One region of the Halioxenophilus aromaticivorans genome, then DNA from elsewhere that is predicted to be linked to it. Evidence: predicted binding sites of a transcription regulator. Region 1 holds the regulator's gene; each other region holds the start of a gene.

Region 1 (4,491 bases):
TGGCAGAGCAAGCCCTAGCTGGTGGCGGACAATACCGCATAGAAACTTCGCGCCTAAGGGTGGAGCCTTTGCTACAGCAGGCCACGAGCCAGCAGCCCGTGACCATTCGTTCACCGCAGGGCTTGGGCAACTCCACTGGCATGAGCATTGATATGCCGCAACAAACTGTTACGTTGAATTCACAGGTAAAGGCAACTTATGAAGCCAAGTAAACGCACCATTGCACGGGCCTTAGCCGCTGCCTGGCTGGTGACCCTAGCCGCCAGCTGGATACCTAACGCCCAGGCGCTACCAGAAGACCGCGACCAACCCATCGAAATCAACGCCGACCGCGCCGTTCGTAACGAAAAAACCGGTGTGACGGAATTTGTTGGCAACGCCCTACTCAGCCAAGGCTCGCTGTCCATTGCCGCCGACACCATTACCATCAATTACAACGACAACGGTATACGCGATATCCTGGCAGTGGGCACGCCGGCTGTGCTTCACCAAATACCCAACCCAGAGCAAAGCCAGGTAACCGCCAAAGCCAACCGTATCGAATACAGTGTTGGCGACGAAGTCATTAACTTAAAAGAGCGCGCCAGCATTGATCAGGATGGTTCGGTCATAACCAGCGATTTGATTCGTTACGACATCAATCAGTCTATGGCAGAAGCCAGCGGTGACAATCGGGTGAATATTATTATTCCACCTAGCAATGCCCGAACAACCAACCCGCCGACATCGGAATCCGACAACAGCGACGCTATCCCAAACGACCCCAAATAACCGACTTCAGCTAGATTTCATGGCCAAACTCAGCGCACAACATCTCGCCAAGGCTTACCGCGGACGCCCCGTGGTGACAGACGTTTCATTGGAAGTAAACACCGGCCAAGTGGTCGGCCTACTCGGCCCCAACGGCGCCGGTAAAACCACCTGTTTTTACATGATCGCGGGGCTGGTGCCGGCAGACAACGGCCAAGTTTTTTTAAACGACGAAGAAATTTCGAGTCTGCCAATGCACGGCAGAGCACGCAAGGGGCTGGGCTACCTACCGCAAGAAGCATCGATTTTTCGTAAGCTCAGCGTACGTGATAATCTCCTGGCGATTTTAGAGACACGGGCCGACCTCAACAAACAGCAGCGACTGGACAAATGCCAGCAACTGCTGGAGGAATTCCACGTCACCCATGTGCAAGACAGCCCGGGCATGGCCCTGTCTGGTGGTGAGCGCCGGCGTGTAGAAATCGCTCGCGCCCTGGCGGCGGAGCCGCGCTTTATCTTATTGGACGAGCCCTTTGCAGGGGTCGACCCGATATCGGTGTCTGATATCAAAAACATTATTGAACATCTGCGCAGCCGCGGTATCGGCGTGTTAATCACCGACCACAATGTGCGCGAAACCCTGGATATCTGCGAAAAGGCGTATATCGTCGGCGGCGGACAAATCATTGCCGAGGGTAAACCCCAAGAGGTACTGGCCAACCAATTGGTGCGTGATACCTACCTGGGGGATAAATTTCACCTTTAACGAAGCAAATTGCCCTGCCCCTTTACGCGAGGCCAATTATGCGCGACTATACCGGGGTAGCGCCCTTTTCTAGTGCGCCCAAAGCCGCCTAACAGGCACCTTTCTCCCGGTGGATTGATCCGCCAAATCTCCTTATATTTTCTTCACACAAAACACATAATTTTTAGGCATAAAAATTGCTTAAATTTGTTGCGCGTTCACCGGTTTCGGTACTACACTGCCAAGACGGCAGCGGAAAGTCCCTGCCCAGATTTTTATTTGGCGTACCAACACCGGATCGATTAGCCGCATTATGAAGCAGTCTCTACAGCTTAAGCTCGGTCAACAGCTCACCATGACCCCCCAACTGCAACAGGCCATTCGCCTATTGCAGCTTTCCACGCTCGACCTACAGCAAGAAATTCAAGAAGCGCTGGAATCCAACCCCATGTTGGAAATGACAGAGGGTGAAGATCAATCCGGCAGCGACGGTGACAGCAAAGACAGCGGCGAAGCCAACTCAGAAGGCGCCAACACCACTGAAGCCACTGCTGCGGAAAACACAAGCGACGACAACAACACAGAAACCGCCAGCGATAGCAACGACGATTGGCAGGACAACATCCCCGACGACCTACCCGTCGACACCAATTGGGACGATATCTACCAAGGCAGTGGCCCCTCCAGCTCCGGCAGCGTCGGCCCAGAGCGCGATGACAGCTACTTTGATAGCCAAATTGACAACTCGGAGACACTGCAAGAGCATCTGCTCTGGCAACTGAATTTAACCCCCATGTCAGATCAAGATCGCAGCATCGCCATGAACATTATCGATGCCGTGGCGCCCAGTGGCTTGTTAACCTCCACCATTGAAGAGATTTACCTCGGTTTGATCGGCCAATCCAGCCCATCTGAAGCCGAAACGACAGAAGCGGATAAAGAGGATGCGCTATCGGCAGACAGTGAAACGTTTGAGGATGGCGACACCGCTACCGAAGCCGAAACTGTGGTATCTAGCGCTACCGACTTAGACGACGAAGATAGCCTGAGCATTGAGGAAGTACTGGCCGTACAGCATCGTTTGCAGCTGTTTGACCCTATTGGCTCGTGCAGTGAAGACCTGGGCCAATGCCTTTTGGTGCAGCTGAATCAGTTCCCGGCGGATACCCCGGCGTTGAATTCCGCCAAGCTGGTAGTACGTGAACACCTGGCACAATTGGGAAACCGCGACTATAAACAAATTATGCGCCGCGGCCGGATGAAAGAGCCTGAATTGAAGCAGGCTATTTTGCTGATTCAGCAATTGACTCCCCACCCCGGTGAATTGATTGGCAGTAGCGAGACCACCTATATAGTGCCGGATGTATTTGTCAGCAAAAAGGACGATCGTTGGAGCGTAGAGCTGAACCCAGAGATCGCGCCCAAAATTCGCATTAACAACAGTTACGCAAACTTGGTTAAGCGCGCGGATAGCAGCGACGACAACACCTTCCTTCGAGACAACTTGCAAGAGGCACGTTGGTTTTTGAAAAGCCTGCAAAGCCGTAACGAAACTTTGCTGAAAGTGGCGAGCTGTATCGTTGACAAGCAGCGCGGCTTCCTTGACCATGGCCCTGAAGCGATGAAGCCATTGGTTCTGCACGATATTGCCGAAGACGTCGGCATGCACGAATCGACCATTTCTCGAGTCACTACACAAAAGTATATGCATACACCCCAAGGCATATTTGAGCTGAAATATTTCTTTTCTAGCCACGTCAGTACCGACGGCGGCGGCGAATGCTCCTCTACGGCCATCCGCGCCATTATCAAAAAGCTGGTTGCCGCGGAAGACCCGAAAAAACCGCTCAGCGACAGTAAAATCACCAACTTATTATCGGATCAGGGTATTCAGGTGGCGCGCCGTACCATCGCCAAATACCGAGAATCTCTGGGCATTGCTGCGTCTAACGAACGCAAGCGCCTGGTGTAAATATCAGCAATTAGCACGGCAAACAGTCAGGGATGTAATTTACCCCTGCCAGGCACTAAAAAACTGGAATTTTTAGTGCCAACGAAACTCACAATAACAACAGAGAAAAATCAAGAACAACAGCGAAGTAACAGGTTTTCACCGCGCCGGATCGCCGACGTGGTGGCAAAGGCGGCCCAGCCGCCAAAAAACCAACCGGCCCAACATCTGCAAGGGCCAAATCGACAAAGAGGAAACGCAATGCAAATCACTATTAGCGGGCATCACGTCGAACTAACCGACTCAATTAAAGATTATGTAAACAACAAGCTGTCCCGCCTCGATAAACACCACGGCCAGATAACCAACACCAACGTCACCCTCTCAGTTGAAAAAATGCGGCAAAAAGCCGAAGCTAACATCCACGTGAGCGGTAGAGACTTCTTCGCCAACTGTGAATCCGAAGATCTATACGCTGCCATTGACGGCCTAACCGACAAATTAGACCGACAGCTACTCAAACACAAAGAGAAAATCAGTAGTCATCGATGACCACCAAACTGTCTTCCATTTTAGCTCCAAGCCGTGTCGTATGCGGCTTGGACGGCGTTAGCAAAAAGCGCGCACTGCAAACCATAGCCAATCACATTGCCGAAGACCTACCGGTATTGGATGCCGAAGAGCTGTTCCGCCGTCTTATGGCCCGTGAGCGATTAGGCTCTACCGGTATAGGCCAAGGTATCGCCATACCCCACTGCCGTTTAGAGAACTGCTCCGGTACCTTAGGGGCCTTTTTCAAGCTCAGCGACAAACTCGACTTCGATGCCATAGACGATGCACCGGTGGACTGTATTTTTGCCCTGCTGGTACCTGAAGAAGCTGACGATTCACACCTACAAACATTGGCCGCCATCGCGCGGACCTTCTCCAACCCCGATTTGATGCAACGCATTCGTCAGTGCGACGATAGCGAAACACTCTACCAAACATTGATTAGCGCCGACTAACAACGGGGATACCACATGCAACTTGTCATCATCAGTGG
Region 2 (4,491 bases), 2.0 Mb from region 1:
TTTTTGTAGCCGGTTGAACTGAAGACTTGATACGCTATTTTTACCAAATAGCTGATACTGTTGGCCCACGAATGCGGTTATCAATTGCAGTAATTGTTGCCGTTTTTCTTCTAGGTGATGTGCAGTGTCACATTCGCTGTTTTCGTTTCTTAGCTGCGCAATTTCTCTTACCAGGGCTCTATCGCCCATGGCGATGAGAATCTGCCGGCTAACACGGTTAATTTGCAAAAATAACGTCATTTCCTGCGTATTTACCTGCTGGGCTGCATTGGCTATGGCTAAGCTTAGGTTTGGGTTAGCGGATGTCAGCAGTTGGCCCAATTCAGATTGGGCAATCGGAACCGGGAAAGCGTTTGATATACTAGTTTGCTGAGTGCGTAGTGTGGGTAAATCAATATTATCTCTGATTGCACCGGTTGTGAAAAACGCTTCAAATAGATCTGCGGTTTGCCGAGCGTGGGTTTCACTTTTGGCCAGGGTAGCGCACAGCGCAGCCTTTATTTGATGGCGATGTTCAAAGCCTATTAGCCCACAGGCTTTAAGTGCGATTATGGTTTCATTGGCAGAAACGGGTATTCCGTGGTGTCTCAGCGACTGTACGAACGACAGAAGTGCTTTATCCACGAATCAGGCTCGTGTCTAAATCGCTTAAAATAGCTTCAATATCCGGTTTAATGAGCTGGATGTCATCCTCAAATTTCAGTAGCACGTTTAACGTTTCTTCAACCCAATGCTTGTCCAGTCGAGCCACATTTAATAAGACCAGGGCGCGCGCCCAATCTATGGATTCGCTTATAGCGGGTAACTTTTTCATCGGCCTTGCTCGCAGTTGCTCGACAAACAGAACCACTTTGTTAAGTAACTCTTCAGATATTTCTGGCAGTTGGGAGGCAATAATACTGGCTTCCTGGTTAGCGGTGGGAAAGGGGATATATAGGTGTAAGCAGCGTCTCTTTAACGCGTCGCTCAGCTCTCGGGTGTTGTTGCTGGTTAAAATCACCACCGGTTCACGGTTGGCTTTTATGGTGCCCAGTTCAGGTATGGTTACTTGGTATTCGCTGAGAAGTTCTAGTAAAAAGGCTTCAAACTCCTGGTCGGCCTTGTCTATTTCATCGATGAGTAGCACCGCAGGGTGATCCATCTGTAAGGCGCTGAGTAATGGCCTCGGCTGCAGGAAGTCTTCAGAATAAAAGACGTCATTGAACGATTGCAACTGGCTGAGCGCCGTCGTTAGGCCCTGGCTGGTGTCTACTATGCCGGCTAGCTGATCTTTTAGAATTTGGGTGTAGAGCAGCTGTTTACCGTATTTCCATTCGTACAGTGCTTTAGATTCGTCTAATCCTTCATAGCATTGTAAGCGTATCAAATCGGTTTTCAGAAGCTGGGCGGTCTTTTTAGCCAGTTCGGTTTTACCCACGCCGGGAGGCCCTTCTACTAATAGTGGCTTGTGCAATTCCATGGCTAAAAACAGGGTTGTGGCGATTGAGCTATCGCTTATATAACCTAGATCTTGTAAGTTGGCCTGTAATTCGGTGGGTGATTGCTGCGGTGTTTTCATAGTCTACTTATTGCTATCTTAGCGGTAGGATCCTAACGACCCAAAGAGAGTGAATACTACCTATTGTATATAAGGAGAGGCAGATGAATCCACTGTCTGAAGAGATGATCGCTTGTCCGTACTGCGGCGAACACATTTCCGTTTTACTGGACAGCTCCGAGGCCTGGCAGGAATATATAGAAGATTGCCAGGTCTGTTGTCGGCCTATCGTATTTCATCTACAGCTTGATGAATCAGGAGAGCCCCTGGTTAATGTGCGCACCGAAGATGATACTTTTTAGATTGATAGGCTTCACCGGTGCATAAGATTCTCTCGCCCATATCTGCACGCGCCTAGCAGCCATTGTGCGCTGCATTCCTTTTGCCTTGCTTGCGTAGCCCTTGCCGCATGCCCCTCGCCACCTGCCCAAGCGCCACTAAATAACCACCGATAAATTTTTGACGCTGGATTCCGCCTTACGATGAATTGCCGTAGGGCGGCAACCGTTATTTGCCGTTAGCCGGTAATCAGCGGCAATGGCTTGCCGTTATAAGTCGGAATAACTCAAAAATTTCCATAAATCGGGCTGAAACCGTGGTTATTTGGCCGTTTTTTGAAGTTGGCATAGCCTTCGCTTAGTGACTAGTAACCATCAAATATTCGACGAGATTTTGTTCGTGGCTATTAATTTTGAAACAGCACTGGGAGTTCACCCAACCGCGCTTAAAGCTCGCACAGAGCGAGCCAGCTTGTTGGCGAATAATTTGGCGAATGCCGAAACTCCTGGATTCAAAGCCCGCGACATGGATTTTCAGCGAGTGTTTGAACAATCACAGTTCGACGGTCCGCAGGGCTTAAACATGAATGTGACATCTCAAAAACACACGCCAGGTGGTGCCGAGGTTGTCGATAATGGCGAGTTGATGTATCGCACGCCCACGCAGCCCTCCATTGATGGCAATACAGTAGAAGAGCATGTGGAGCACGCCCAATATATGGAAAACGCGCTCGCATTTGAGGCCAGCTTTTTGTTTTTGAAAAGTAAGTTCTCCGGGCTTTTATCCGCGATTCGAGGTGAGTAATTATGTCTCTAGCTAAAATATTTGACACCGCCGGTAGCGCCATGAGCGCAAACACCGTGCGCTTAAATACCACCGCCAGTAACCTCGCCAATGCCGAATCCGCGGCATCCAGTATTGATGAAACCTACCGCGCCAGGCACCCGGTATTTTCTGCCATACAACAGCAAGTACAACAGTTGTCCTTCGACACTGTGGGAGACGGAAAAGGTGAGGCGCAGGGCGTTCAGGTGTTGGGTATTGTCGAGTCCGATTCGCCCTTACAAGAGCGCTATGAACCAAATCATCCACTGGCCAACGAAGAAGGCTATGTATTTTATCCCAATGTTAATGCCGTGGAAGAAATGACTAACATGATTTCAGCGTCGAAAGCGTATCAGATGAACGTTGAAGTCATGAACTCCGCTAAATCCATGATGCAGCGCGTGCTGACCTTGGGCCAATAAGCGCCTGACTGTAGCGAGAAGGTTAAATTATGTCCGTTAACAATGTTGATTCAGCACTATCGGCGTACTCAGTACAAAGTCGACAGAAAGAGGCTGACGCCGGTTCCAACAGCGACGAGCTAGGACGTGACGTATTCCTGCAGTTGTTAACAACACAGCTGCAGCACCAAGACCCTTTATCGCCGCAGGAAAATAGTGAGTTTGTGGCCCAGCTGGCGCAGTTTACTCAGGTTGAATCTCTGGATCAGTTGAGCAATTCTTTTGAGGACTTTACCGGTTCATTTTTATCGAACCAGGCATTGCAAGCGTCATCCTTGGTTGGCACCTCTGTGACGGTGCCAACCAACAAGACTTTGCTCGCACCCGAGGGAATTGTCTCCGGCAGTGTGGATGTGCCAGCCAGTACTGGCAACCTTAATATCGATATTTATGACAGCAGTGGTTCGTTGGTAGATACCATTCCTGTTGGAGCACAGCCCGCCGGTGAAATGGTATTTCGTTGGGACGGGGCTTACGCAGAAGTAAACGGTGAGTTAATTGATTGGCAATCCAGCCAAGACAGCATTGAATCGGGTGAATACTCGTTTATTGTTACTGCTGCCTTGGATGGGGAAACCACGCAATTAGACACCGCGCTTAGCGCCAATGTTAACAGTGTTACCGTGGGCAGCGATGGCGAATTAACGTTGAATTTGGCCGGAGTAGGGGCCTTCGATTTCGATGAAGTTATCCAATTCAACTAACGTAATGCTGGAATTATTCACGCCTAGGACAGGTAAGTACGAGGAGCGTTCTCATGCCGTTTAACGTTGCACTCAGTGGCATTCGAGCTGCCGCTATGGATCTCGAAGTAACCGGTAACAACATTTCCAATGCATCCACCATTGGTTTTAAAGAAAGCCGCACGGAATTTGGTGATGTTTACGCCAATTCACTATTTGGCTCTGGCGCCTTCCAGGTAGGTAGTGGTGTACGAGTAACCGACGTCGCCCAGCAGTTTGACCAAGGAAATTTGGCTTACACTGAAAATGAATTGGATTTGGCCATCAGCGGTGAAGGCTTTTTTATCCAAGAAATTGGCGGCGAGCGCAGCTACACGCGGGATGGTACCTTCTCGTTGGATGAAAATGGTTTTGTATTGAGTAACAGTGGTGGCGTGATTCAAGGTTTCGGTGCAGACGAAGATGGCAACATCGTGGGCGTATTGACTGACCTACAAATTTCCACTGAAAATATTGAGCCAATGCAATCCGATACAGTTGACTGGCGTTTGAACTTTGATGCGGAGCAAGAGCCGCCGGTAACCACGGTTTTTGATCCTGCCGATGCAACTTCGTACAACTCCGCTACATCAGTGACAATATACGATTCGCTGGGTGTGAGCCATACTTTAACGCAATACTTTGTGCAAGCGGGTAGTACTGCAGA
Region 3 (4,491 bases), 2.0 Mb from region 1:
CGACTTTAATACCGCCCATGGTTTTGGTTTGCGAGCCAGCACTGCCGGAGAATTGTTTCTCTAGAATGTTATTGAGTTCCTGCAAGGCGCTTGGCTGCACACTATCTAAGGAGGCTACCCGCATCATAATTTCTAAACGCACTTTATCCGGAAAGAAAGATAAAATTTCAGCGGATTGATCAGAGTCGAGATATGCGATCACAATGGCTTGGATTTGAGGGTGCTCGTTGCGGATAATATCGGCTACACTGCGCGCCTCCATCCACTTTAAAGTATCCAAACCAGTGGTATTACCACCGAGCAGAATTCGGTCGATAAGGCCATTGGCTTTGTCTTCGCCCAACGCGGTAACCAACATATTACGGATGTAATTGTCGGAACCCATACCCAGACCGGTGAGGGTTCTAACTTCGTTTAAAAAGCCCGACAACACCGCCTCAACTTCCATTTGTTGTACGTTGGATAATTGGGTCATAGCGGTACCTAAGCGCTGAACCTCTTTCGGCCCCAAGTGCTTTAAAATTTCTGCAGCGTCGGCCTCCCCCAAGGACATAAGCAGCATGGCGGCCTGTTCCAATTTGGGCCGGGTAGAAGCGGCTTGGCCGCCTTGCCCATTGGCGTTGTTATCGTCAGCCATCTTCGTTAATCCAACCTTTGATTACCAACGCTACCCGACCGGCGTCTTCGGCGATCATGCCGCGTATGGCATTGAGCTGTTGTTCATAACTTTCTTCGGGGCTTGGCAGTGCCAGGGCGTCGCCGCCGCTGAGGGTAACGGCATCATCGGACAAGCCGTCGAAACCATCTAAGCCAGAGGCTTCCAATGCGGCCAGCTCACGTGCCTCCTCGTCCTGTTTCACTTTCACGCCAGCCGCGGCAAGGCTTTTTAGAACCGGCCGCAACAAGCCTAGCAGCAAGGCAACGATAATTAACAAGCCAACCAACTGTTTAATAATGCTTTGGAACCAAGGCTGTTGCCAAATGGGGATTTCGTAGGACTCTACTTCACGGATACCTGTAAACGCGCTGTTTAAAATATTAACGCTGTCCCCCCGAGCCGCGGAAAAACCGATACTGTCGCGCACTAAAATGGTAATGCGTTCCAGCTCTTCCGCGCTCCAGGGCGTGCGAACAATCTCACCGGTTTCTGGGTTAACAGACTTTTTATCATCCACCACCACGGCCACCGACAACCGCTGTAGGCGGCCAATCTGATGTTTGGTGTAACTCACCGTGCGATCCAGCTCGTAATTACGCGTGGCCTGTTTACGAGTATTGGATGGCGGCGCGTTAGCACCACCCTCGCCTTCTGGCGCAGCTTCTTCTGGCGCGGCAGCGGCGCCCGGAGGTTGATTGGTTAATGCTCCTGGAATGCCCGCTACGGTATCTGAACCAATACGTTGTTCATCTAAGGTTTGTTCACTGCGTACAGCGCCCAAATCTGGGTTATAGATTTCATCCGCCTGTTCTACTTCTGTGAAGTCCACATCGGCGCTGACTTCTGCGCGATAATTACCGTCGCCCACGATTGGATTTAAAATACTGTTAATGCGAGTAATTAAATCGCTTTCCATTTTGCGGGTAAAATCACGTTGCCGGGCAGCTTCGGCCAAGGCCAGCATTTCATCACCGGTGGACAACAGGTTGCCCTTTTGGTCCACCACTGTGACATCTTCCAGCATTAATTCTGGGATACTAGAGGCGACTAAATTGGCAATGGCCTTAACTTGTTCTGGCTGTAAATTACGACCAGGAAATAATTCTAAAAACACCGATGCCGAAGGTTTGCGCGCGTTGCGTACAAACGCAGATTGCTTAGGAATGGCCAAGTGCACGCGGGTAGATCGCACACTGTTAATGCTGGTAATGGTGCGAGCCAGTTCCCCTTCAAGGCTGCGTTGGTAACGAGCGCCCTCCATAAATTGGCTGGTTCCCAAGGGCTGCTCTTGATCCAGTAATTCGAAGCCTGAGGAGGATTCGCCGGGAATGCCGGCTTCCGCCAGCTTTAACCGCGCTTTGTGCAGTTGATCAGAAGCGACCAACAGTGCGCTGGTAGAAGGGTCTACTTTAAATTCAATTTCATTGTATTCGAGAATCTGCGCAACTTCGGATGAATCCAGCCGGTCAAGACTTCCGTACAGCGGGCGGTAGTCCTCGGTTTGAGTCCACAAAACTACTGCAAATCCCACGGCGACACTGGCGGCCAAGCCCACCATTAAACCAGCCTGACGAATCAGATTTAAATTATTAAATCCGTCGATTAAATTGTTGCCGCCGGTTTTGCGCTCGCTGGTATCGCTCGCGGCTGCCGACTCATCTAATGCCGCACTTGTTGCCATAATCTAACGTCGATCCACCGGTTATATGGGCATATTCATGATGTCTTGGTAGGCTTCAATCACCTTATTGCGCACCTGGACTGTAGCCTGAAAACCCACTCTGGATTTTTCAGAAGCGATCATTACATCAGTAATGTCTACCGATTCATCGCCGCGCGCGTAGGCCGACGATAACGCAGATGCGTTTTGCTGGAGGCCATTAACGTTATCTATGGCCTTGTTAAACAATTCGCCAAACGCCGGTGTGGTATCTTGAACATTTAAACCAGGGCGGCTAATCCCATCGGCCACATCCAAAGCAGCAGGCGACTGGCTGGGAGCCTGTACCTGGGACTTGATGTCGCGCATGTTCAGCAGTAGCTGGTTAATGTCTGGACGGTTACTGACGTTCACCGGAAATTCCTCTGTGATACCCTGGCGTTATTGGTACGCGGATCTATAAGCAAAGTGCGGTAGATTTGTTTGACGCTTATATGCTGGAGACATTAAAACGTCAGAAAACCGCCACTGCTTATGCTCTTTTATATACAGAGCACAAAATGGGCCAGAGTTTGCCAGCGGCAAGAATGTGCCCTTTAAAAGTTGCCGCGTGGCAAGCCGAGAACTTGCCGCCGGCCGAGGACCGGTTTGCCAAGCCATTAACGTTCGCAGTTATTTCTCAGTAAGGGCGGAGAACTACTTCTAGTGACTACTACTAGTGACTACTTCTAAGTACTACTAGTCACTGTATTGGGAAAATTTTTGATAATAAAAAAGAACGCGTAAAGGCGAAATCGCCACGCCGGGGGCCGGGCTGGCAAAACAAGCCTGCCAGCCGGTTTCAGTGGTTAGCCGTAATTTAACGCTATTACGAATTGGAAGTTAGTCTTCAAAATCGTCTAGATCAAACTCAAACTCTTGAATCTCTCTGCTTAATCTGCGCTCTTCCAAGGCATCTTCCAATCGCCTACGAGCATCAAGCTGTTGATTCTTTTCCGCAAAAGCTTCTACGTCGTCGCCAACCCCCGATGACAAAACGGCATCGGAGTCTATTCCATCATTTGTTAGCTGGTCACGCATAATCCCGTCCTCTACAACTATTTGTTAAGTCGCTTGCAAGAATCACCGCGGCTACAGCTTGGCTGGTGTACCACTAGACAACCCCCCACCAAGACTGAATTGGCCAACGGTCAACATTCGCGAAGTTACCGTTGAAGACCAACGCGGTCAAGCGTATTTTTCGTGTTTGAGGTGACAGGATTGTGACACTAAAACCGTTTATAAACGATCTTCTACCATTAACCCCGCGTCGCGGAATCGGGCAATTTTGTAACGCAGTGTACGCGGGCTAATACCCAGGGCTTCTGCCGCCAGTTTACGGCTGCCTTTTTGTTGGCGGATAGTGCTTACGATCACTTCAAACTCGCGCTGTTTTAAATCCTGGCCTAATAATCCCGAAGCCAGACCAGCGGTTGTATCCAAGCTTTGACTTGCCGGTTCAGTTTCCGGCCGCGGCACCAAAGACGAATTATTGGCACTATTTTCAACGGACACGTGAGTTGTATCGCCGGACAGAATATCCAGCCCAAGATCTTGCTCAGAAATGGTATAGCCTTCCTGCAAAATCAGCGATCGCTGCATAACGTTGTCCAATTCACGCACGTTGCCAGGCCAAGGGTGGCGCACCAGCGCGGCCTGGGCGCTTTCGGTTAAAGTCACACCTGAGCGATGCTGCTTGCGGGCGTGTTTAGTGAGCAGCTGTTGCGCTAGCGGCACAATATCTTCCGGCCGATGGCGCAGTGGTTGCCACTGCAGCGGCAACACACTTAGACGGTAGTACAAATCCTCACGGAATCGGCCTGCCCTCACCTCTTCCAACATGGATCGGTTTGAGGTGGCAATAACACGTACATCTAGGGCAATGGTTTTACGGCCACCTAAACGCTCTACTTCTTTTTCTTGCAGCACCCGCAATAACTTAGCTTGCAAGCCAATGTCCATTTCAGAAATCTCATCCAACAATAAGGTGCCGCCGTTGGCCTGTTCAAACTTGCCCGGTGCCGCACTGTGAGCGCCGGTGTAGGCGCCTTTTTCGTGGCCAAACAGAATGGATTCCAACATCGATTCTGGAATGGCGGCGCAGTTAATGGCGACAAAGGGTTTATCAGCCCGG
Region 4 (4,491 bases), 2.0 Mb from region 1:
TGGTGATAATGCGCAGTGACTTGGGAAAAGTATTTATCTCCAAGGGCAAATCGTTATAGATTTCGCCATCGATAACGTAATCATCTGCATTGCCCACTGCGATAACAATTTTACTGGCCTGCTCGTGCACCACTTGTTCGGTATTGGAAATCACGTCCTCGCCGGAGGCGGATCGTAAACCCGAGACAGCAAGCCCCAATAATTTTTTGGCATTATCGGTTACGTCACAACCCGGCTTTAAATAGGTAACATCCAATAGGCCATCGTTATACACCGGCAAGCCACCCCCCTGGGCCAGTACCGAGGTAAAGGGTGCGAGGTTGGCCACCACCAAGCTTGCGGTTTCAATTTTTTGCGCGGCGCCGTCGTCCAGGGTTAGGGTAACGTCCAGCAGATTGTTTTCGTTGATCGCTTCCCACAGTCCTTGCAAATAGGCCAACTGGCCTAGCGCATCTTTATCGACCTGCTCACTGTGCGCAATCATATGTTGTTCAAAACCTATCGCAGCCATTAACAACATGGGCTTGCCATTACATTGGGCGGTATCGATTTCAATACTATGGCCTTCAATAATAGCATCACACGCTGTGTCGATACTGGCCTCCAAAACTCCAAACAACGTTTTGGCCACCGCATTGGCGGTACCCAAAGGTATAACACCAAACACGATATCGGTGCCAATTAACTGTTCCGCCACGGCCGTTAAGGTACCGTCGCCGCCACAGGCAACCACTATCCCAATACGGTTTTGCTTTGCCTCCTGCACCCAATCCTTGGCACTTTTATTTTCTGTAAGTAAGCATTCTTTAACGGTAAAAAATTTACCTAATCGATCCAGAGCATATTGACCCTGGTTGAGCCACTTTCCGCCGCCGGACTTTGGGTTAGCGATAACATACAAGGTACTGCGCACCACCAGCTGATCGGCATCTCGGCACTTTCTCAGGTAGCGCAGCTGACGCCGATTAAGCCGTGCTTTACGTCGGATATTTTGCACTTTATCAATTGCAGCTGGAATATTCTCTTTGGGGTTGGTCGCCAACAGAAACGCCAACACCAAGAGCACCGAGCGGCCACGCCCCAGTGCGCAATGCACTAACACGTTGTGACCCTGGCGCTGCTGGTGATCAATCCAGTGCAGGGCTTTCATCAGTTGTGTTTGCGATGGCACGGCGTGATCAAGGATTGGAATATTTAGATATTCGATTTGGCTTGCGCGAGCCTCCGCATTGAGAGCATCGAACTCAGCGGTCACATCCAAAATTGCGCCAATGTTTTGCGAATCTAACAAAGACAGCTCACTGCCGGAAACCCGAGCGCCAACATACAATCTGTTGGCGATTTGCTGGATGGCAGGGTCTTTATCGGAGCGTTTTCTTATTGTGTTGTAGGCCGCCGCGCCCAGTAAGAAAGGGATAAATACCCAGCGCGACCACAGCGGTATAGTGCCATCACTGCGTTTACGAAAAACACCGGGCTTATTGAGTGCATAGGCAATGCCTACCGCTAAGAGCGATAAACCGATCCAGACAAGGGGAATTTGTAGCCAAACACTGGGGACCAACGCAGCGATTAATCCCACTAGGGCGCTGCTTACTAAATAAATTATCGCATGCATATTATTTCAGGCTGTACTCGAACGGATTCCGATTGGATAGCGTTTATCGCGATAACAGTAGTTTTAGCGTTTCGCGCAGGCGGCCACGGTTTGATTTTCACTTTTGGTCAATTCTTTGATTCCTGGCAAGCTTGTTCACCCGCCTCTCAATCTTTTGCGTATGATCACCGGATCTAGCACTTACGCCGAAAACTCGCGGACCGAAACCTAGGGATCAAAACCGGTGGACAAGCGATAAGTGTGCCATGGGATCTGCGCTGAGGAATTTTCCTTGCCCTAACCGTAATCTACGATCGATAATGTTGACACTTTCTCGAAAGTAAGTGCTGTGGCAACAAACACATTACTCAAGTAAGGAGAATCCTGACTAACCGATTGGGTTACTGTGAATCTTTACGCCGCAAGTATCGCCCTCTTTCTAACTAACCCACTCTTTACAGCCCTCTCTAGGCTCTCTCTCGCCCATTACACCGCTGCTGGCTCTCTCCCCTAACTTGACGCCTAAACCAACTTTTGCTCAGCCACCTCTGTAAGATGGATTTCGTTCTTTGAAAAATTTACAAAACTGCCCTGCGATTCAGAGCTTAAAAAGCTAGCAAGTCCACGCTGGGGTGAATTCCTGCCAAGTGATTCCTGATATGGAATGCCCAATCTGTTACACTGACATACTGATTCAATATGAAAGAGCTGCATTGACTGTCACACCCAAGGTAGCCTTGGGGCGAGCCTTCCCGGGGAAGACAGTACTCGGGGATTAAACGCAAGAATACCGTGCAGCCTAGTCATATTCACAGCACCAAGGCAACGACGCTTCGGTGCGTTTTCAAAGGTCCAAATGAGGTTGCACTAGAAGGCTGCCCACTGCAGAGCAAAACGCCGCGCATTATTCCACAGCAGATAGGCCAGAGCAGATAGGCTTCCGCCCGAATAATCGCGAGCATAGCGGTAATACAGTTTTAGTATTGTGATGCGGTTTAATATTTGCAGACCGCCCCCGGCTCTAGCTCCTGGCGCGTTACAAGCAGTACTCAGCGCCGAGATCACTCGTTATTTCAATAAACAAGGCTTAGATTAAACTATGTGCGGTATTTGCGGCGAAATTCAATTTTCCAACAACCCTCCATCGGTGAGTGCGGTAGAGCGTATGGCTCAAACTTTAGTGCCGCGTGGTCCCGATGCAGGAGGTGTGTTTGCACAGGGAAACATGGCTTTTGGCCATCGCCGCCTTAAAATTATTGATTTGTCCGACCACGCCCAACAACCCATGCACGACCCAGCGTTGGGGCTAACCTTGGCCTTCAACGGTTGCATATACAACTACCAGATCCTGCGCAAAGAACTGGAAGCCCTGGGTTACTCGTTTTTCTCCACAGGGGATTCCGAAGTCATACTAAAGGCCTACCACGCCTGGGGTATCGACTGTGTGAAACGTTTCAATGGCATGTTCGCCTTCGCTATTCACCATCGGGACACCGGCAAAATAGTGTTAGCCAGAGACCGTTTTGGCATCAAACCGCTGTACGTTGCCGAAGTGAATGGCGGCTTGCGTTTCGCCTCCTCACTGCCCGCCATTTTAGCCAGCGGCGGAATAGACACCGACATAGACCCGATAGCGTTACACCACTATATGCAGTGGCACGCAGTGGTACCACCGCCGTATACCCTACTAAAAGGTGTTCGCAAATTACCGCCGGCAACGGTGCGAGAAATTCAACCCAACGGTGATAGCAAAGATACCCAGTACTGGTCGCTGGCCATGGGTCCCATGGGTGACGACGACCAAAAAACCGAAGCCGATTGGCAGGAAGAATTGCTCACAACCCTGCGCACATCGGTGGCAAGACGATCCATTGCTGACGTACCGGTGGGTGTTCTGCTCTCCGGTGGTTTGGACTCCAGTTTAATCGTGGGATTACTGGCCGAACTTGGCCAAACCGACTTGCATACGTTTTCAGTCGGGTTTGAGGCCGCCGGCGGTGAGCACGGCGACGAATTTAAATATTCCGATATCATTGCCCAACATTACGCCACCGACCACCACCAAATTAGAGTGCCTTCTAGCCGGCTGCTAGAAACCCTGCCACAAACCTTCAAAGCCATGTCTGAGCCCATGGTCAGCTACGATAACGTGGGTTTCTTTTTGCTGTCCCACGAAGTATCAAAGCACTTAAAGGTGGTACAAAGTGGCCAGGGAGCCGATGAAGTCTTCGGCGGCTACCATTGGTATCCCCCCATGGTGGACACCAAAACCCCCGTTGACACCTATCGCCAACATTTTTTTGATCGTTCCCAAGCCGAGTACGCCCAAGCTGTGCACCCACGCTTTGTGCAAGACGATTACAGCCAGCAGTACGTAGAACGGTACTTCTCCGCACTGAGCACGCCCTCCCATGTGGATAAAGCCTTACACATCGATACCAATGTTATGTTGGTCGACGACCCAGTAAAACGGGTGGATAACATGACCATGGCCTGGGGCCTAGAGGCGCGCGTGCCGTTTTTGGACCACGAGGTAGTGGAGCTAGCCGCCCGTATTCCTGCTCAGCTTAAATTGGCCCAGGGCGGCAAACATATTTTGAAAGAAATTGGCCGCAAAATTATTCCCAATCAAGTTATTGATCGTCCGAAGGGGTATTTCCCAGTGCCTGCACTGAAATACATCGAAGGGCCATACCTGGAGTTTGTACGCGGCTACTTAGACAGCGAGCAAGCGCGCAGCCGAGAATTATTTCAACGGCCCTATTTAGAACAACTGATGGCAGCACCGCGCGATCACATCACACCGCTGCGTGGCTCCAAACTATGGCAGGTGGCCATGTTGGAGATGTGGCTACAAACCCACGGTATTTAATTATTCTGAGCACTACCCATCA

What was found. Region 1 encodes sigma-54, which starts transcription at its own class of promoters, with help from an activator protein. Its sites were predicted from a motif close to GTTGGCACGNNNNTNGNNT; they were not measured.
Region 2: a site for sigma-54 is predicted at 2,157-2,175, ahead of flgB (flagellar basal body rod protein FlgB). Genes of this name have one in related genera too.
Region 3: a site for sigma-54 is predicted at 2,934-2,952, ahead of fliE (flagellar hook-basal body complex protein FliE). Genes of this name have one in related genera too.
Region 4: a site for sigma-54 is predicted at 1,848-1,866, ahead of ACGHM3_RS00880 (diacylglycerol kinase family protein). Genes of this name have one in related genera too.

What each region holds. Positions count from the first base shown of each region.
Region 1 is NZ_AP031496.1:4,183,034-4,187,524, forward strand. It holds gene lptC (LPS export ABC transporter periplasmic protein LptC) at 1-212, shown strand, start outside; gene lptA (lipopolysaccharide transport periplasmic protein LptA) at 199-771, shown strand; gene lptB (LPS export ABC transporter ATP-binding protein) at 791-1,516, shown strand; gene ACGHM3_RS17955 (RNA polymerase factor sigma-54) at 1,809-3,467, shown strand; gene hpf (ribosome hibernation-promoting factor, HPF/YfiA family) at 3,708-3,998, shown strand; gene ACGHM3_RS17965 (PTS sugar transporter subunit IIA) at 3,995-4,453, shown strand; gene rapZ (RNase adapter RapZ) at 4,469-4,491, shown strand, end outside.
Region 2 is NZ_AP031496.1:2,161,699-2,166,189, forward strand. It holds gene ACGHM3_RS09380 (VWA domain-containing protein) at 1-624, opposite strand, end outside; gene ACGHM3_RS09385 (MoxR family ATPase) at 617-1,558, opposite strand; gene ACGHM3_RS09390 (CPXCG motif-containing cysteine-rich protein) at 1,642-1,839, shown strand; gene flgB (flagellar basal body rod protein FlgB) at 2,216-2,620, shown strand; gene flgC (flagellar basal body rod protein FlgC) at 2,623-3,063, shown strand; gene ACGHM3_RS09405 (flagellar hook assembly protein FlgD) at 3,093-3,806, shown strand; gene flgE (flagellar hook protein FlgE) at 3,860-4,491, shown strand, end outside.
Region 3 is NZ_AP031496.1:2,205,992-2,210,482, reverse strand. It holds gene fliG (flagellar motor switch protein FliG) at 1-637, opposite strand, end outside; gene fliF (flagellar basal-body MS-ring/collar protein FliF) at 630-2,339, opposite strand; gene fliE (flagellar hook-basal body complex protein FliE) at 2,361-2,732, opposite strand; gene ACGHM3_RS09575 (PA3496 family putative envelope integrity protein) at 3,201-3,398, opposite strand; gene ACGHM3_RS09570 (sigma-54 dependent transcriptional regulator) at 3,597-4,491, opposite strand, start outside.
Region 4 is NZ_AP031496.1:193,884-198,374, reverse strand. It holds gene ACGHM3_RS00880 (diacylglycerol kinase family protein) at 1-1,618, opposite strand, end outside; gene ACGHM3_RS00875 (N-acetylglutaminylglutamine amidotransferase) at 2,697-4,469, shown strand; gene ngg (N-acetylglutaminylglutamine synthetase) at 4,491-4,491, shown strand, end outside.